DNA from 2 places in the Dietzia lutea genome. Region 2 is predicted to be linked to the other one. Evidence: predicted binding sites of a transcription regulator. Region 2 holds the regulator's gene; the other holds the start of a gene.
The links. The regulator LexA, encoded in region 2, represses DNA repair genes until DNA is damaged. The targets are predictions, from matches to a motif close to CGAACANNTGTTCG.

Region 1 (10,129 bases), 490 kb from region 2:
GGCCCCGTCCGCCATCCGGGCGCGCATCCGGCGGCCCATCTGGTCGTAGGGCAGGAGCTCGTCGGCGAACCGACGGCCCGTGCCGTCGACGATGAACCCGGAGCGGAACCCCAGCGTGAACGCCGCGTGGCCGTTCGGGAAAAGGGTGGCGGGGCACCACCACGACTGGTCGAGCAGGTCGAGCTGCGCCCCGACGTGCTCGAACATGCGGACCGCGTCGCCGGAGCCGGTGTCCGGATGCGAGGACGACCAATCGGCGGTGGGCATCTGCTGCCAACGGTGACGCAGCTCCCCGGAACGCTCGAACCCACCCGCGGCGACCAGCACGCCTCGACGGGCACCGAGCAGCCGGCGGCCGCCCTCACCGTCGACGGCCACCCCGATCACGCGTCCGTCCTCGTCCCGCACCAGTTCCTGCGCCGCGGTGTTCAGACGCGTCTCGGCGGAGTCCATCGCGTCGAGCGCGAGCACGAGCCGGGCCACCCATGCGCGGCCTCCCTCCAGCCGGGTGGTGTCCTCGGCGGCGCCGAACTGGTCGGCGGGAACCGGCGGACGCACATCCGCCGCCCGATCCCCGACCTCCTCGCCCTTGATCGGCTTCGGGTAGATGCTCCGGCCCTGTTCCTGGCGCCCCGGCGCGTCGAAGTAGTCGGGGAACGCCTGGAACCTGGTGGGGATGCCCAGTTCCTCCTGCAGGAAGGTGACGACCGCCGGCCCCGTGTTGAGGAAGGCGTCCTGTACGTCCCGGTCGGTTCGGTCGCCCACCACCGCACGGAAGTAGGTCCGGCCCTTCTCGACTGAGTCGTCGACACCGTCTCTGGCGAGGACCGCGTTACCGGGCAGCCACACCGCCCCGCCGGAGTACGCGGAGGTTCCGCCGAATCGGTCGGTCTTCTCGATCAGGCAGGTGGACAGTCCGCGCGAGGCCGCGGCGGCGGCGCCGAACAGCGCGGCCACCCCCGACCCCACGACCACCACGTCGAATTCCGCGTCGAAAGTTCTGTCCTGCGCCGTCACGAAGGTCCCTCGTCTTCCGTCTCATCCGGTGGAACGCGTTTCAGTGCCCTGTCGTGACGATAACACCGGCCTCGGACAGACCGCCGTCGGATGCGATCACCGCCGACCGCGGACTCTCACAGGCATGATCGACAGGGTGACCGACAATCAGCAGGGCCCGGCCGACGGCGCGGAACACGCGGACGACGGCCACTACGTCGTGGTCGGCGGCAGACGTTGGCGCGCGACCGACCCCTCGATCCCCGAGAAGCTCCGCGCCGAGCTGGTTCGCGCACTGATGACCGGGCGGCGTGAGGTCAAGGCCCGGGGAGACGCGGCCCGGGTGATGGTGCATGACGCGAAGGTCGCCCTCGGCGAGCGCGGCGATCCGTGGTGGGAGCCGACCGACGAGGGCACGCGGCGGCGACTCGAGGCGACGATCAGAACCCTCCTGCGATCCCGCGGCACCGGGTCGATATGCCCCTCGGATGCCGCCCGGGTCGTCGGCGGGGAGGGCTGGCGCGACCATATGGAGGCCGCGCGTTCGGTCGCATTCGAGCTCCGCGACGGGGGCGTGGTAGCGGTGACGCGGAAGGGTCAGCGAGTCGACGGGACGGACGTCAGCGGTCCGATCCGGATCGTCGCGGACGAAGGCCTGGAATTCATCCCCGGCAATGAGTGAGATAGCCGAAACGGATGAGGTGTGGAACCCGCGGAGCGCAGTCGGTTTCTTGTAAGCTACTCACCGGTAACAGTCCACTACCCGACGCCCCGCTCCCCTCCGGCACGATCGGTCCGCCGACCCGGGCGGGCCACCGATGGAAAGGCACCCTCTTGCGCCGCACTGTGTTCAACGAAGACCACGAGGCCTTCCGGAAGACCCTCCGCGACTTCATCGAGTCCGAGGTCGTCCCCCACTACGACGAGTGGTACGAAGCCGGGATCGTCCCGCGCGACTTCTACTACAAGCTCGCCGACCTCGGCCTGTTCGGCATCACCGTGGACGAGGAGTACGGCGGTGCCGGCCTCGACTCGCACAAGTTCGAGGCCATCCAGTCCGAGGAGGTCATCCGCGCAGGCGTGAGCTTCGGAGGGTCCAACGTCCACGTGGCCCTTTGCCTGCCTTACCTGAAGATGCTCGCGACCGACGAGCAGAAGTCTCGATACTTCCCCAAGTTCGTCTCCGGCGAGGAGATGTGGGCCATCGCCATGACCGAGCCGGGCACCGGTTCGGACCTCGCCGGCATGAAGACCACCGCCAAGCTCTCCGAGGACGGCACCCACTACATCCTCAACGGGGCCAAGACCTTCATCACCGGCGGCGTCCACGCCGATCGCGTCATCGTCTGCGCGCGTACCGCGCCGCCGCGCGAGGACGACCGCCGATTCGGCATCTCCCTGCTCGCGGTGCAGACCTCGCTCGAGGGCTACTCCGTGGGCCGGAAGCTCGACAAGGTCGGACTCAAGACCTCCGACACCGCCGAGCTGTCCTTCACCGACGTCAAGGTGCCCGTCGAGGACCTCCTCGGCGAGGAAAACCGGGGCTTCTCGTACCTCGGCCAGAACCTTCCGTCGGAGCGCTGGGGCATCGCCTTCGGCGCCTACGCGCAGGCCGCGGCCGCGGTGCGTTTCGCCAAGGAATACACCCGGCAGCGCGAGGTGTTCGGCAAGCCCGTCTCCGCCTTCCAGAACACCAAGTTCGAGCTCGCGGCCTGCCAGGCCAAGGTCGATGCCGCGCAGGCCGTCGCCGACCGGGCTCTCGAGGCGCTCGACGCGGGCGAGCTCACGGCCGCCGAGGCCGCCTCGGCCAAGTTGTTCTGCACCGAGGTCGCGGCCGAGGTCATCGACCGCTGTCTCCAGCTGCACGGCGGCTACGGCTTCATCAACGAGTACCCGATCGCGCGCCTCTACTCCGACAACCGCGTGAACCGGATCTACGGCGGAACCAACGAGGTCATGAAGACCATCATCGCCAAGGACATGGGGCTGTAAGCGCACCTCCCCACCCCACCGAACGGGCCTCGACCGCGCACCGCGGACGGGGCCCGTTCTCGTGGCCGCCCTGCCCCGTACGGCCGTCCTCGAGCGGCCGCATCCGACGGCCGCCCCGGTTGTCGCCGCTCGCCACGGGTAGACGAGTTGGAACCCCATCGTGTCGTAGTGGGTTGCTAGCGTTCACTTGATCGAACACACGAGCGATAGTCGCCCGGTCGGGCGGCGATCACACCCACACACGCGAGGGGGCGGGCACCGATGACGCGAGCACAGTCGCACCCGGGCGGCTCCGTCGACTGTCCCGCCATCGCCGCGGCCGGCGCCGCCGCCGTGCAGGCCCTCTACGCCGAGAACATCGCCGCCGCCGCCCGCCTCCGGGCCTGCTACCACCTCTACACCGTCTGCGAAGACGAGCAGGAACGACGCGACCTGGCCGCCGGATACGACCCGCAGGTCGACCTCACACCCGAACACGCCGTCATCGAACCCTTCCACATCGCCTGCGCCGAGATCGTCGCCGCCTACGGCGTGCACAACAACCGTGCCCGCACCCTGCTCACCCGGGCCCGCACCCTGATCACCCGCTTCCCCACCCTGGTCGAGGCCATGGAAACCGGCCGCCTCGACGAGGACACCGCCGCCCTGCTCGCCCGCCAGATGCGCACCGTGGACTCGGCCCACCGCGGCGCCGTCCAACGCGAGATCATCGACTGGCTCATGGCCGCCATCGCCGCCGGCACACGCCCCGGACGCGAGGCCATCCTGGGCACCCTCGACCGCATCATCACCGACCACGACCCCGCCGGCGTCCGCGCCCGCCGCGCCGCCGCCACCCGCGAACGCCACATCCGCCTCCGCCGCGGCACCGACGGCATGGCCGACCTCACAGCCCACCTGACCGCCGCCGAAGCCTCCACCGTCTACGAGGTCCTGCACCGCGCCGCCACCGAGCAGGCCACCCGCGACAAACAGGCCCGCCTGCAGGCCGCCCGCGCAGGCGCCGACACCCTCGACGCCGAATACATCCGCAGCATCGACGAACTACGCGCCGACGCCCTCGTCGCCGCCTTCCTCGACCCCGACCCCACCGACACAGCCGACCAGCCCGGCGACAACGCGGGCGGCCACGCCACGGCAGACACACCCGCCGACGCGCAGACCGGCACACGGGATGGCGCGCGGGCCGGAGCCCGCCGCCCGGCCACCCAGGTCCGCCCCACCATCACCGTGCTCGCACCCCTGGGCCCCGACGGCGAACCCGAGGTCTACCTCCCCCGCGGCGGCCCGGCCACCATCGAGGCCCTCATCGAACTGCTGTCCCGCAGCGTCGGCGCCACCATCACCGTGCCCCACACCGAACCCGGCACCGCCGACACCCCCACCACAGCCCGCCGCTACCGCATCAGCACCGAACTGGCCCACCGCATCCGCCTACGCGACGGCACCTGCCGCCACCCCGGCTGCTCCGTACCCGCCCAAGACTGCGACATCGACCACATCCGACCCTTCAACCACACCGACCCCGACAACGGCGGCCTGACCATCGAAGCCAACCTCGCCATCATGTGCCGCCAACACCACCGCTTCAAAACCTTCCACGGCTGGCACTACCACCTCGCCCCCGACGGCACCCTGACCGTGACCACCGACACCGGCCACACCCTGACCACCCATCCCACCGGACCCTGGCCCGCTGGCGCCAACGCGAACCCGAACCCGAACCAAAAGCGACCAGCGCCCCACCCCGCCGGCCCTGGCTCGACCCCCGACCACAAGCCACCCACTGGCTCCGACGCGCCCGACGCCTGGCCGCCGAACGCGCCGCCAACACCACCACACCACCACCCACAACCGGCCACCCCACCACCGACACCGACACACCGCCCTTCTAGACAGCGCCGGCCACCGGCGCGCGGCGAAAAGTGTCGGGCGGGAGCGGCCCGATCACGACCAAAAAGCGCCGGGGCCCGGCGTCGCGGACAGCGACGCCGGGCCCCGGCGGAAGACGATCAGAGGGTCAGTGCTTCTCGCGGCCCCAGTGGTACTCGAACACCAAGCCGGAGGCGCAGAAGATCACGCCGACGGCGCCACCGATGAGCACCCACCAGTTCCAGAACGCCGCACCGTAGCCGATGACGAAGACCGAGAAGGCCAGCAGAAACGGCCAGAAGCTGTGCGGGCTGAAGAAGCCCAGCTCACCGGCACCATCGGAGACCTCGGCCTCCTCGTAGTCCTCGGGCAGGGTGCTGATGCGCCGCGCCACGAAGCGGAGGTAACCACCGATCAGCAGGCTCAGGCCGGCCGAGAGCACCAGGGCCGTGGTACCGACCCACTCGACGCCCGTCCGCGACGTACCGGTGAGGTACGCGTACGCGATGGCCAGGATGGCCAGGAAGATAAACAGTGCGTCGAAGATTCGTACTGTTGCGCTCATCGTTCAGAAATCCTTCGCGTGATACCGGGAGAACCGTCAGTTAGCTGACGCGGTCTCGATGGTGTTGTTCTGGTCGCGGGTATCGCTGCGGCCGGTCTTGAACGGTGCAGTGGAGATCGAGTACGGCTCCTCCCCGATGGACTCCAGCGCCTCCGCGTTGGTCGCGGTCGGATTGGCCTGGCGGAATTCGATGTAGTCGGCGAACGCCTCCGGGGAGACCGCGCGCAGCTCGAAGTTCATCATCGCGTGGTAGATGCCGCACATCTCGGCACAGCGGCCGACGAAGGCGCCCTCGCGCTCGATCTCCTCGATCTGGAACATGCTCAACTGCTGGTTCTTGCCGGGGTGCGGCATGACGTCGAGCTTGTAGATGAACTCGGGGATCCAGAACGAGTGGATCACGTCCGCCGACGCGAGCCGGAACTCGACGCGGGTGCCGGTCGGCAGGACCAGGACCGGGACCTCCTCGGAGGTGCCCACGGTCTCGATGTTGTTGTAAGCCAGGTACGACTTGTCCTCGGCGAGACGGCCGTGGATCGGGCCACCGGCGGCGGGCTCACCATGATGACCGAGCGCCTCGCGGGCCTCGTCGGAGAGCACACCGGCCTCCTCGGCCGCACGCTGCGCCTCGTAGTTGGTGCCGTCCTCGATGCTCGCGCCGGCCACGTCGACCTTGTTGTAGCCGAACTTCCAGTTCCACTGGTACGCGGTGACGTCGACCTTGACGCCGACCTCCTCCTCCGGACGGAGGTCGAGAACCTTGTTCTGGGTGACCACGGTGAAGTAGAAGAGCACGGAGATGATCACGAACGGCGCAGCCGTGTAGATCAGCTCCAGCGGCACGTTGTACGCCGTCTGCCGCGGGAACTCACCGTTGTCGTTCTTACGCTTGCGGTAGGCGGCCATCGACCAGAAGATCAGGCCCCACACGAAGAACCCGACGATGAGCGAAGTGATGACGGTGCCCGTCCAGAACTCACGGATCGCGACGCCCTCGGGGGTGATACCGGTCGGGAATCCGAAGTTGATCGTCTGGTTCCACCACTTGTTGTCGGTGTGGAGGCTACAACCGGACAACAGCAAGCCCAATGAACCGAGAGCCACCGCGAGAGTCGCCCTGCGCGTCCGACGACGCCCGTCACGCTGTTCCACCATCACGCCTTCCTGATCAGCGGCACCGGCCACGTGGCCGGGACACCTTAGAAGAGTAGACCACGGCTCTCAGAATGAAAGCCGCGGGTCCGGCAATTCACCCGCGAGGCCCCCACGCCGTCCGCCGGGACGGGCGGGAACCCACCGACCAGTAGTATTCGAACGCGTCCGGACCCGCGCAGGCGGGCCATCACGGACGCTACGACGACGATGGACGAGGTACCCGACGCATGTGTGGCCTGCTTGGTCTGATCACCCCTGACGGCTCCGCCCGTACCCACGAGGCCCGCGTGCTCGGCGCCATGGGGTGCCAGCGCCACCGCGGGCCCGACGAGGTCGGCACCTGGGTCGACGGCGACATGGCCTTCGGGTTCAACCGCCTGTCGATCATCGACATCTCGCACTCACACCAGCCGCTCCGCTGGGGCCCGCCGGAGCAGCCCGACCGCTATGCGCTCGTGTTCAACGGCGAGATCTACAACTACCTCGAGTTGCGGGACGAGCTGCGGCGCGAGTTCGGCGCCACCTTCGAGACCGAGGGCGACGGCGAACCGATCGTCGTCGCCTTCCACCACTGGGGCCCCGCCGCGGTCCGCCGGCTCCGCGGCATGTTCGCCTTCGCGATCTGGGACACCGTCGAGCGGTCCCTCTTCGTCGCCCGCGACCCCTTCGGCATCAAGCCCCTGTACATGGCTTCCGGTCCCGGCGGAACCGTGTTCGCGAGCGAGAAGAAGTCGGTCACCGAACTGATCGACCTCGTCGTCGTCGACACCTCCCTCGACACCCGCGCCCTCCAGCACTACGTCACCCTCCAGTACGTCCCGGAAGACGAGACCCTCACCCGCGGCGTCCGACGCCTCGAGTCCGGGTGCCACGCCTCCCTCACCCCCGGCGGCGAGCCGGTGATCGAGCGGTACTTCGAACCCACCTTCCCCGTGGCGCCCGTCGCCGACGGCGACGCCGAGCGCCGCTACGACGAGATCGCCGCCGCCCTCGAGGACTCGGTCGCCAAGCACATGCGCGCCGACGTCACCGTCGGCTCGTTCCTGTCCGGCGGCATCGACTCCACCGCCATCGCCGCGCTGGCCCGACGCCACAACGAGAACCTCCTCACGTTCACCACCGGTTTCGAACGCGAGGGGTACTCCGAGATCGACGTCGCCGCCGAGTCCGCGGCCGCGATCGGGGTCGAGCACATCGTCAAGGTCGTCTCCCCCGAGGAGTTCGCCGCCGCGATCCCCGAGATCATCTGGCACCTCGACGAACCGGTCGCCGACCCCGCCCTGGTCCCCCTCTACTTCGTCGCCCGTGAGGCCCGCAAGCACGTCAAGGTCGTGCTGTCCGGCGAGGGCGCCGACGAGCTGTTCGGTGGCTACACCATCTACAAGGAGCCGCTGTCGCTCGCGCCGTTCGAGAAGGTCCCCGGCGCCCTACGTCGCGCGCTCGGTAAGGCCAGCGAGCTGATCCCCGAGGGCACGCGGGGCAAGAGCCTCCTGCACCGCGGGTCGATGACCCTGGAGGATCGCTACTACGGCAACGCCCGCTCGTTCTCCGAGGACCAGGTCCGCTCCGTCCTGCGCGACTACCGCCCCGAGTGGAGCCACCAGGACGTCACCGCACCCATCTACGAACGCTCCCGCGGCTGGGACCCCGTCGCGCGCATGCAGCACCTCGACCTGTTCACGTGGCTGCGCGGCGACATCCTCGTCAAGGCGGACAAGGTCACCATGGCCAACTCCCTCGAACTGCGCGTGCCGTTCCTCGACCGTGAGGTCTACGAGGTCGCCTCGCGGCTGCCGTACACCGAGAAGATCGCCCACGGCACCACCAAGTACGCCCTGCGCAAGTCTCTCGAGCGGATCGTGCCCGCGCACGTGCTGCACCGGCGCAAGCTCGGTTTCCCCGTGCCCACGCGCCACTGGCTGGCCGGGCCGGAACTCCACGACTGGGCGCGCGAGCACGTGGCGGCGTCGGGCACCGACGAGTACGTGAACAAGGACGCCGTGATGCGCATGCTCGACGAACACCGTCGCGGCGACTCCGACCACAGCCGTCGGATCTGGACCATGCTGTGCTTCATGATCTGGCACGGCATCTTCGTGGAGGGGCGCATCTCCCCCGACATCGAGCGGCGCGAATACCCGGTCCGCCTCTGAGCCCGCCGGACGGGCACGGCGGACCGGGCGGCGGGTCAGGCCGGGAGGAGCGAGGAGATCTCCTCGGCCGCCTCGTCGCCGTAGGTGTCGGCGAGACGGCGGCGCGCGGCCACCGGGTCGATGGTCCACTCCTGAGTGCCGGTGGTCTCCAGCACATGCGTGGCGACGAGCGCACCGAACTGGGCCGAGCGCTCCAACGACAATCCGTCGAGGACACCGCTGAGGAAGCCCGCGCGGAAGGCGTCGCCCACGCCCGTCGGATCGAGCAGGTTGTCCGACGGGACGCTCCCGATCTCGATCGGCTCCGCGCCCTGCTCGGCGATCACCGCGCCCTTGCCGCCGCGGGTCGTGACGCGAGTGCCGACCTTGGCGTCGAGTTCGGCCGCCGTCCAGCCGGTCTTGTTGAGCAGCAGCTCGTACTCGTACTCGTTGGTGAACAGATAGCGCGCACCGTCCACCAGCGCCGCGGCCGCCTCGCCGTCGAGGAACGCGAGCTGCTGGGAGGGATCGGCGGCGAAATCCAGGCCCAGCTCGCGGCACTCCGCGGTATGGGAGTTCATGGCGGTGGGGTCATTGGCGCCGATGAGGACGATCTCGGGCCGGCCGATCCGCTCCACCAGGCGCGCCAGCGAGATGGTGGCGGCCTCCCCCATCGCGCCCGGGTAGAAGGAGGCGAGCTGCGCCATCTCCGAGTCGGTGGTGCACACGAACCGGGCGGTGTGCAGCGCGGAGCTGATGTGGACCGCCGAGCAGTCGACGCCGTGACGCTCGAGCCAGTCGCGGTAGTCGGCGAAGTCCTCGCCCGCCGCGCCCACCAGATGGGGCCGACGGCCGAGCACGCCGAGCGCGAAGGCGATGTTGCCACCGACGCCCCCGCGCCGGATCTGGAGAGAGTCCACCAGGAAGCTCAGCGACACATGCGCGAGCTGGTCCGGCAGCAGCTGCTCGGAGAAGCGACCCGAGAAGGTCATGAGGTGGTCGGTGGCGATGGAACCTGTGATGACGACGGGCATGCCCCAGACAGTAGACGACCCGGACCGATGCGTGATCGGTCCGGGTCGTCAGGCGGTCAGCGCGACCGAGGGGTCAGTTGAACGAGTCGCCGCAGGCGCACGAACCGGTGGCCTGCGGGTTGTCGATCGTGAAGCCCTGCTTCTCGATGGTGTCGACGAAGTCGATCGAGGCACCCATGAGGTACGGGACGCTCATGCGGTCGACGGCCAGCTTGACGCCGCCGAAGTCGTCCACCACGTCGCCGTCGAGCGAACGGTCGTCGAAGAAGAGCTGGTAGCGCAGGCCCGCGCAGCCACCGGGCTGGACGGCGATGCGCAGGGAGAGGTCGTCGCGACCCTCCTGATCGAGCAGGGCCTTGGCCTTGGAGGCGGCGGCCTCGGTG
Region 2 (10,129 bases):
ACTCACGAGCCCACTCGATCACCTTGTCGCCACGGACCTTGTTGTAGGAGTCGCCCTGCTCGGCGCCGTCGGTCTCCGGGATGGCGTCGGTGCCGTAGAGGGCGTCGTAGAGCGAACCCCAGCGAGCGTTGCCGGCGTTGAGGGCGAATCGTGCGTTGGTGACCGGCACGACGAGTTGCGGACCGGCGACGGTCGCGATCTCCGCGTCGACGTTCTCCGTGGTGACCGAGACCGACTCGGGCTCCGGCACGAGGTAGCCGATCTCCCGGAGGAACTCCTTGTACGCCGCCTGGTCGATCGGCGCCGGGTTCTCGTGGTGCCACGCGTCGATCTTCGACTGCAGGTCGTCCCGCACGGCGAGCAGTTCGCGGTTCCGGGGAGCCAGGTCCGCGAAGATCTCGGAGGCACCGGCCCAGAACGCGTCGGGGTCGACCCCGGTGCCCGGGATCGCCTGGGTGTTGACGAAGTCGAAGAGGACCTCGTCGACCTGGATACCGCCGACGGTGATGCGTTCGGACATCGATGCTCTCCTCAGGTAGGGGATCGTTCTCCCCACCGACTCTAATGTCCTCGTCGTGGCGCTTCATCCGCCATTTCCGCAGTGCGGAATGACGGTCGGCCGCTAGTACGATCACGACATGACTCCGGACCACACGCCGACGGCCACCGACGGCATCGCCTTCCTCAAGGGCCACGGCACACTCAACGACTTCGTGATCCTGCCCGACGACCACGCCGAGCTCGACCTCGACGAGACGCTGGTCCGCGCGCTCTGCGACCGACGCGGCGGCATCGGTGCCGACGGAATCCTCCGGATCGCCACCGCCGGTGCCCTAGTCGATCGCGGGGTTCTTCCCGCGCTCCCGAACGGGGTCGACCGCGCGGACTGGTTCATGGACTACCGCAACGCGGACGGTTCGATCGCCGAGATGTGCGGAAACGGGGTCCGGGTATTCGCCCACGCGCTGGTGGCCACGCACCGGGCCGACACCGGAACGATCGCCATCGGCACGCGTTCCGGGCCGCGGCCCGCGACGATCGTGTCCCACTCCGGCGACGACGCCGTCGTCCGGGTCGACATGGGGGAGCCGCGGCTGCTCGGACTCTCCTCGGCCGAGCTCGGTGGCCGCACCTTCGCGGGCGTGGCCGTCGACATGGGCAACCCCCATCTGGCCTGCATCGTGCCCGGGCTGGACGCCGCGACTCTGGCCGCCTTGCCGGTCGGCGACGCCCCGACCTTCGACCGCGATTTCTTCCCACACGGCGTCAACGTGGAGATCGCCACGCCCCTGTCCGAGGGGCGGGTGACCATGCGCGTGCACGAGCGGGGAGCGGGGGAGACGATGTCATGCGGGACCGGCATCGTGGCGACGGCGGTCGCCGCTCTGGCCGACGCCGGACGCGGCACCGGAGACGTCGTCGTGGCGGTCCCCGGCGGGGAGGTCAAGGTACATCTGACCGACGGCGGTTCGACTCTCATCGGCCCGTCCGCGCTCGTCGCGAGCGGCCGGTACCACGGCGGGGCATATCACACGGCCGTGCACGCGACACACACAGCCCCGATGTGAGATGATGCAGGGGAATGACTATTGATCACACGGCCGCCGAGCGGCCGACACGCGACCTCGATCCATCCATCGGCGAACTGCAGCTCGAGGAGAGATCCTCGCTGCGCCGGGTGGCGGGTCTGTCCACCGAACTCCAGGACGTCAACGACGCCGAGTACCGCCAGCTCCGCCTGGAGCGGGTCGTACTGGTGGGCGTGTGGACCGAAGGGTCCGCAGCCCAGGCGGACGCCGCGATGGCGGAGCTCGCCCAGCTCGCCGAGACGGCCGGCTCCGAGGTCTGCGACGCTCTCATCCAACGCCGCGACAAGCCGGACGCGGCGACCTTCATCGGCTCCGGAAAGGTGAGCGTCCTCAAGGACGTCATCGCCGCGACGGGTGCCGACACCGTGATCTGCGACGGCGAGCTCACCCCGGGTCAGCTCCTCGCGCTGGAGAAGGCGATCAACGTCAAGGTCATCGACCGGACGGCGTTGATCCTCGACATCTTCGCTCAGCACGCGACCAGCCGCGAGGGCAAGGCGCAGGTCTCCCTCGCACAGATGGAATACATGCTCCCCCGCCTCCGCGGGTGGGGTGAGTCGCTCTCCCGACAGGCGGGTGGCCGGGCCGGCAGCAATGGCGGCGTCGGCCTGCGTGGCCCCGGTGAGACGAAGATCGAGACGGACAGACGCCGTATCCGCGAGCGCATGGCCCGGCTGCGTCGCGACATCAAGGGCATGAAGCAGTCCCGCGACACCAAGCGCTACCGCAGGCGCGCCACGCCCGTTCCGTCGATCGCGATCGCCGGATACACCAACGCCGGGAAGTCGAGCCTGTTGAACCGGATCACCGGCGCCGGCGTCCTCGTGCAGAACGCGCTGTTCGCCACACTCGATCCCACCACCCGCCGCGCCGACCTTCCCGACGGGCGGCCGGTCGTGTTCACCGACACGGTCGGCTTCGTCCGGCACCTGCCCACGCAGTTGGTCGAGGCGTTCCGGTCCACGCTGGAGGAGGTGGTCGACTCCGAGCTGTTGCTCCACGTGGTGGACGGTTCGGACGCGTTCCCCCTTCGTCAGATCGAGGCCGTCCGCAAGGTGATCAACGAGGTTGTGGAGGAGCAGAACGCCGAACGACCTCGCGAGTTGGTGGTCATCAACAAGATCGACGCGGCCGATCCGGTGGTGCTCACCGAGCTGCACCACGCCCTGCCGGACGCGGTCTTCGTCTCAGCAGCCACCGGGCAGGGCGTCGACGAGTTGCTCGAACGGATCATGCAGATCGTGGCCTCCGGAGACATGGAGCTGACTCTCGAGGTCCCGTACACCCGTGGTGACGTGGTCGCACGGGTCCACACCGAGGGTGCGGTGGTCGAGGAGGAGCACACCGACCGCGGTACGCGCCTGGTGGTGCGGCTTCCCGCCTCGGTGGCCGGTGAGCTCGGCGAATTCGTCTCGGACAGCGGCACACGCGACGGGGCCGCCTGACCGGTCCCTGCGACGACGACGCCGCCTGACCCGATCACGGGGCAGGCGGCGTCGTCGTCGCAGGGCGGTGTTCAGAGTTTGCGGAACACCGTGACGACCTTGCCCAGAATCGTGGCGTGCTCGCCCGGGATGGGACTGAAGGACGGGTTGTGGGGCAGGAGCCAGACCCCGGTGGAGTCCTTGCGGAAGGTCTTCACGGTCGCCTCGCCGTCGATCATCGCGGCGACGATCTCGCCGTTGTCCGCGACGTTCTGCCGCCGCACCACGACGTAGTCCCCGTCGCAGATCGCCGCGTCGATCATCGACTCACCGACGACCCTGAGCATGAAGAGGTCCCCGGACCCCACGAGATCGGTCGGGAGCGGGAAGACCTCCTCCACGGCCTGCTCGGCGAGAATGGGGCCACCCGCCGCGATCCGACCGAGGACCGGGACGTAGACGGGCTCGACCGCTCCACTCGGCCGTCGGACCTCGCTGGTGGGGGAGCGGCGCCCCCGGGTCTTCTGCCCGGGCACCCCGTGGACGTCGACAGCCCGCGGCTTGTGCGGATCCCGGGTCAGGAACCCCTTCTTCTCCAGGGTCCGCAGCTGATGCGCTACAGACGACGTCGACTGCAGGCCCACGGCGTCCCCGATCTCGCGGATGCTCGGCGGATAGCCGCGCTCCTTGACCGTGTCGTGGATGTGCAGCAGCACACTCTTCTGGCGGTCTGTCAGTGAGTCGAAGTCGGGCTTCGGCATCTCGGGTCCCTTCGGCGAATGGATGTTCGACGTCGTCATCTGTGTACACCCTATCGCCCCTGAGCGGGGAGCGCCACACACACGTTCGAAGAACTTCGTCGCGGAATGGTGACCGTGTCGGAGTCGCGTGATACAACTCTAGGCGTATCGGTATTCGAACATAGGTACACAGAAATCCACACGATTGTGCGAATCCTCTTCGCACACCGTATCGAGCAGGGAGTGGACATGACCATTCTGGAGATGCACTCGCACACCGACTCCACCGTGGGGTGGACCGAGATCTGCGCGGCGGAGCACCGCGCCCCCGCCCAGCGTGCGGACGGTGTCCGCCCGCACGCCGGCCGGGCCGGGGACCGACAGGCCCGCGGGCGTTCCGGGACCCGACCCGGCGCGCGGCCGGTGGGCCGTCGCGACTCCGCCTCGCCCATCCACGGCGCCTCCACCGACCGGGTCGTCGCTCACGCGCCGGCGACCTCGCGGACGTCGGCTCCGCGGCGGATCGTCCAGGCCCGCCCGGTGGCGTCCGACCGTGTGCGCGCCTGCCGCGTTGAGTCGCCGGCCCCGACCCGTGTCGTCGATGACGTGCCCGCCTGGGCACTCCTGGCCTGCGGCATCGCCTTCGGGGTTCTCATGCTCCTGGCCGTGGCGTTCCTCGGCGGGCCCGCCTACGCGTGACCGGCACACCGGCCTCCTAGAATGAGTCGGGGACGATGGTCAATCGTCCCCGCGTCCCGTGGTCTACGTCCTGGGAGGCGTGAAGTCCGGTCGACGAAGGGCCACACGGGAATGTACTGCCCTACATGCCACAACGAGGACTCCCGGGTGATCGACTCACGATCGGTCGACGAGGGTCAGGCCATCCGGCGCCGGCGGGAGTGCCCGGAGTGCGGGCACCGCTTCACGACGCTCGAGACGCCACTGCTGACGGTCCTCAAACGCAACGGCGTCACCGAGGCCTTCAGTCGCGACAAAGTGGTCCGGGGAGTTCGCCGGGCCTGCCAGGGCCGGTCCATCGATGAGGACGCCCTTCGGCGCCTCGCCCAGCAGGTCGAGGACACCGTCCGCGCACGCGGCGCGTCCGAGGTGCCCGCCCACGAGATCGGTCTCGCGATCCTCGGCCCCCTCCAGGACCTCGACGAGGTGGGCTACCTACGCTTCGCCTCCGTCTACAAGCAGTTCAGTTCGGCCGACGATTTCGAACGCGAGATCATCGCGCTCAGGGACCGCCGCGCGACCCTGTGATCCGCCGCGCGAGCCGCTGACCCGCCGGCCCGCGCCGATGGCAGGCCGCTGCTCACACCAGTGGTAGGACCTCCGGCCGCCGGACGGTCAACGCCGGGCGCGGGGTGCGAGCGCGGACGCCACCGCCTTGTCGATGCGCTCGGCCGAGACCGGACGGGACGTACCGAGGGACTGGGCGAACAGTCCCACTCTGTATTCGGCCAGCAACCACCGCAGCTCGCGCGACGAGCGCGCGCCGCCGGGCCGACGTCGCAGAGCCGCGCACGCCTCCTCGACGGTCTCCTCCGACCGCGCCAACCGGGCCGTCAGTTCCCGATGCCGGGCAGGGGACTTCTCCGCCAGGTCGAGTCGGACACCGACCGCCTTCACGTGCCGCTCCAGGTGCGGCAGCACGTCGACCGGATGCCGGGCCAGAAAACCCTTACCCACGAGGAACTCCAGCGACGGGGCCACCGCCTCGGCGACCTCGGCCGGGGCCTCCGCCACACGCACGGACACCTCCCGCGCCGCCACCAACGCGGGCACGACCGCCGAGATCGCCGACGCCACGGCCCCCGGCACCTCCGCCCTGGCGGCGTCCCGTAACTCGCCGAACTCCGCCACCGTCAACACCGGCACGCCCTTACGCCGGGCGATGATCCGGCCACACGCCGCCAGGGCGGCGTCGGAGACCAGTGCCTCGACGCCCCCGTGCGGGTACTGGGTCAGGGCCAGTCGCTGCTCGACCGGGCGACCGCGCAGGATCGAGGAGGCGGAGACGAGGTCGGACGAGATGAGCGTGAGCACCGCTGACGCCTGCCTGGTCCGGCGTTCCTCCTCCGTCGCGCACGCGACCCGGTGGATGCCGTCCGCATCGACGCGCAGGGCGGGGTAGACCGTCACCTCCACACCGTCCACCGTGCCGGTAACCGACGGGGGGAGATCGCCGATGGTGTCGGCACTCCACTGCCGGAATGGCCCGTCGTCCGGCACGAGCCGGGTGTTGAGGGTCTCGCGCACCTTGTCCCGCAGTCGCGTCCGCAGCGCTGCGAGGTCGGTGCCGGACGCGACGACCGTCTCGCCGTCGACCACCTCGAAACGCACCCGCAGGTGATCGGGGAGCTGCGTGGGGTCGAACTCGCGGGGGTCGACCGTCGTCCCGATCCGGGCGGAGAGCGCCTGCGCCAGGGCCACCGGAAGCGGGGCCGAGCGCGGGGTGACGTCGCGGGCGAGCAGGGCGGCGTATTCCGCGGGCGGCGAGCAGAGCCGCCGGAGGTACTTGGGGAGGGTGCGCAGCATCTCCGTGTAGAGCTCTTCGCGCAGCCCGGGGACCAACCACTCGAAACCGGCGGTGGTCACCGAGGACAGCTGGGGCAGCGGGATCCGGACGGTGATGCCGTCGGCGGCGACGCCCGGGTCGAACTCGTAGCGCAGCTCGAATCGTCGGTCGCCCTGCTGCCAGAACGGCGGGAAGTCACCCGCGTCGGGGGCGGCTTCCGAGGTGCGGATGTCGGCGGGGGTCAGCCGGATCGAGTCCGGGTCGCGGTGGCCGCGCTTCTTCCACCACGAGTCCAGGTGACGGCCGGAGGTGATGTCGGCGGGGAGCCGGTCGAGGTAGAAGGCGACCAGGGCCTCGTCGTCGATCACCAGGTCGCGTCGACGGCTGCGGGTCTCCAACTCCCTGGCCTGCGCCACGGCCTCGGCGTTCTCCCGGATGACCGGGACCCGCGTGTCGAGGCGCCCCTCGACGATCCCGTGACGGACGAGCATTTCGCGGGCCAGGGGAGCGTCCACCCGGGACAGCAGCACGCGGCGCGCCTCCACGACCGTCAGGCCCAGCAGGAGGACCTTCTCGTAGGCCATGGCGGCGCCGCGGGCGTCCGACCAGTGCGGCTCGGAGTACTGGGTGCGGGTGAGGTGGCCGCCGAGCTGCTCGATCCACGCGGGGTCGATGCGCGCCACGTCGCGGGCCCACAGCCGTGAGGTCTCCACGAGCTCGGACGCCATGACCCACCGGGGTGGCTTCCGGGCCAGGTCCGAGCCGGGGAAGATCTGGAAGCGGATGCCGCGGGTGCCCCGGAACTCGCGGGCGTCCTCGTCGCGCATGCCGACGTTGGTGAGCAGGCCGGTGAGGATCGCCTTGTGCAGGTCGTCCTCGGACGCCTGGCCGGACGGCGGGTGCCAGCCGCGTTCGCGGCACATGCTCCGCAGCTGGGCGTTGAGGTCCTGCCATTCGCGGATGCGGAGCCAGTGCAGGTACTCCGCGCGGCACATCTTGCGGAACGCGCTGCCGGAGAGTTCGCGGCGCTGCTCGGTGAGGTAGCGCCACAGGTTGAGGTAGCCCAGGAAATCGGACGTCTTGTCGGTGAAGCGGCGATGGAGCTGGTCGGCCTTGTCCCGCTCCTCCGCGGGCCGCTCCCGGACGTCCTGCACGGTGAGGGCGGCGACCACCACGAGCACGTCGCCCAGCGCCCCGTTGCGGTGGCCCTCCACCACCATCCGGGCCAGTCGGGGGTCGAGGGGGAGCGCGGCCATGTCGCGGCCCACCTCGGTCAGGTGCGGGCGCTCGTCGTCGTCGACCCTCAGCGCCCCCAGCTCGGTGAGGAGGGTCATGCCGTCGCGGACCGCCTTGCGGTCCGGCGGCTCGACGAAGGGGAAGTCGTCGACGGGACCGAGGTCGAGATCCGCCATCGACAAGATGACCGAGGCGAGGTTGGTGCGCAGGATCTCGGGGTCGGTGAACTCGGGCCGTGCCTCGAAGTCCTCCTCCGAGTACAGGCGGATGCAGATGCCGTCGGCGACGCGGCCGCAGCGGCCCGCGCGCTGCGCGGCGGAGGCCTGCGAGACCGGCTCGATCGGCAGCCGCTGGACCTTGGTCCGGGTCGAGTACCGCGAGATGCGCGCCTGTCCGGTGTCCACCACGTAGCGGATGCCCGGGACGGTCACCGAGGTCTCGGCGATGTTGGTGGACAGCACGACGCGCCGGGTGGAGTGGGCGCGGAAGGCGCGCTGCTGTTCGGCGGCGGTGAGGCGCGCGAACAGCGGGAAGATCTCCGTGCGCGGGAACTTCCGCCCTCGCAGCACCTCCTCGGCGTCCCGGATCTCGCGCTCGCCGGACAGGAATACCAGGACGTCGCCGTCGTCCTCGCGCAGCAGCTCCGCCACGGCGTCGGCGAGCGCGTCGAGGGGGTCCAGGTCGATCACCCGGTCCCCGTGCTCGACCTGGAGCGGTCGGTATCGGATCTCCACGGGGTAGGTGCGTCCGGAGACCTCGATGACCGGGGCGGGGCGCCCGTCGGGTCCCGCGAAGTGGCGGGCGAACCGCTCGGGGTCGATGGTCGCGGAGGTGATGACGAGCTTGAGGTCCGGGCGCCGCGGGAGGATCTGCTTGAGGTAGCCGAGGAGGAAGTCGATGTTGAGGCTTCGTTCGTGGGCCTCGTCGATGATGATCGTGTCGTAGGCGCGGAGCAGCCGGTCGCGGCGGATCTCCGCGAGCAGGACGCCGTCGGTCATGAGCTTGACCGAGGTGTCGGGTCCGGTGCGGTCGTCGAAGCGCACTGCGGAGCCGACGGGACCGCCGATCTCCACGCCGAGTTCGTCGGCGATCCGCTCGGCCACGGAGCGGGCGGCGAGGCGCCGCGGTTGGGTGTGGCCGATCACGCCGCGCACGCCGCGCCCGAGCTCGAGGCAGATCTTGGGGATCTGGGTGGTCTTGCCCGAGCCGGTCTCGCCGGCGATCACGACCACCTGGTTCTCGCGGATGGCCTCGGCGATCTCGTCCTTACGCGCGCTGACGGGGAGCTGCTCGGGGTATTCGGGGACGGGGATCGCCTCGGCGCGCCGCCGGATGCGCTCGGCGGCCTCGTCGACGCGGCGGGTGAGGTCGTCGAGCTGGTCGGCGCGGGCCCGGCGGATCCGGGGGCGGAGCCGGTGCGCGTCGAGGGTGCCGACCTCGTCGAGCCGGACGAGCAGATCGTGGCGGGCCCGGCGGAGCTCGGGTGGGGCTGAGGTGGACGACGGCATGGTGCCCGCCAGGATATCGGCACCCGGGCCGGGTCGGCCGGACGGCGTCGTCAGTCGCCGGCGGCGTCGCGCCGGGCCTGGATACGCGTGTAGCGCTCGTGGAGTCGTTCGCGGATCTCGTCCGGCTCATAGGAGCGGCGGCGCCGTTCGGACCGGGCGGCGAGGATCCCGGAGGCCGCGACACCCGCCAGTCCCGCCGCGCCGATCATCTTGAACCACTGCCGTCCCCGGGGAGCCATGTGCTCGAGCCTAGGCCGACCGGCCCGGCCGCCCTGGCAGGATCGCACCATGGACATCGACACCGTGCCTCTGGCCGCGGCGGCCGACCGTACGCGCACCGGGGACCTGTGGCTGTTCCGCGGCCGGACGACGGCGGACCGGCTGATCCAGACGTTGACCAACGCGCCGGTCAACCACGTGGGGGTCGCGGTGGTGCTCGAGGACATGCCGCCCCTGATGTGGCACGCGGAGATGGGCAGGGCGTTGCCGGACGTGTGGACGGGCCGCCGCCAGCGTGGGGTGCAGCTGCACGACCTCGAGGCAGCGGTGCGTCAGTGGACGGGCCCGTACGCGCAGCGGGCGTGGTTCCGGCAGATCTCGCCGGAGGTCGGGACGGTGCAGGAGGAGGCGCTGTTGGAGACGATCGCGCGCCTGGACGGCGTGTCGTTCCCGTCGGCGGGGCGCCTCACCGCGCGGTGGGCGCGGGGACGCTGGGCGTCGCGCGGCCGACAGTCGCCGGGCGGCGTCGCGGCCGGTCCGGGGGCGGTGTCGGGGAACGACGACGAGGTGGGCGGTGGGCTCCGGGGCCTGCTCCCGCGGCGCGGGCGGGTCTCGCCCGGTCCCGCGATGCGTATGGAGGCGGCCTACTGCGCGGAGGTCGTGGGCCTGACCCTGGAGGCGATGGGCGTGCTCCGGCCCGCCGGGGACGCCAGTTGGTACGACCCGGGGAGGTTCTGGAGCGGGGACGACCTGCCCCTTGCGCCGGGCTGGGGCTACGGGCGGGAGATCGCCGTGACGGTCAACCGCCCAGGATCGCCTCGCTGACGTCGGCCTCGACCGCTTCGGGGGCCACCACGAGCAGTTCGTCACCGGGCTCGAAGGGCACATC

Region 1: the regulator LexA is predicted to act here: its motif matches at 3,181-3,194, upstream of A6035_RS06375 (HNH endonuclease signature motif containing protein).

The regions. Positions count from the first base shown of each region.
Region 1 is NZ_CP015449.1:1,406,065-1,416,193, reverse strand. Features, by position in the region: gene A6035_RS06390 (FAD-binding protein) at 1-1,017, opposite strand, end outside; gene A6035_RS06385 (DUF3253 domain-containing protein) at 1,142-1,678, shown strand; gene A6035_RS06380 (acyl-CoA dehydrogenase family protein) at 1,831-2,988, shown strand; gene A6035_RS06375 (HNH endonuclease signature motif containing protein) at 3,250-5,088, shown strand; gene A6035_RS06370 (cytochrome c oxidase subunit 4) at 5,009-5,425, opposite strand; gene ctaC (aa3-type cytochrome oxidase subunit II) at 5,462-6,580, opposite strand; gene asnB (asparagine synthase (glutamine-hydrolyzing)) at 6,808-8,733, shown strand; gene A6035_RS06355 (carbohydrate kinase family protein) at 8,769-9,746, opposite strand; gene A6035_RS06350 (HesB/IscA family protein) at 9,820-10,129, opposite strand, start outside.
Region 2 is NZ_CP015449.1:1,899,108-1,909,236, reverse strand. Features, by position in the region: gene A6035_RS08690 (malate synthase G) at 1-520, opposite strand, end outside; gene dapF (diaminopimelate epimerase) at 639-1,568, shown strand; gene hflX (GTPase HflX) at 1,583-3,034, shown strand; gene lexA (transcriptional repressor LexA) at 3,106-3,774, opposite strand; gene A6035_RS08670 (hypothetical protein) at 4,003-4,452, shown strand; gene nrdR (transcriptional regulator NrdR) at 4,564-5,019, shown strand; gene hrpA (ATP-dependent RNA helicase HrpA) at 5,107-9,021, opposite strand; gene A6035_RS08655 (hypothetical protein) at 9,072-9,260, opposite strand; gene A6035_RS08650 (hypothetical protein) at 9,310-10,065, shown strand; gene A6035_RS08645 (potassium channel family protein) at 10,040-10,129, opposite strand, start outside.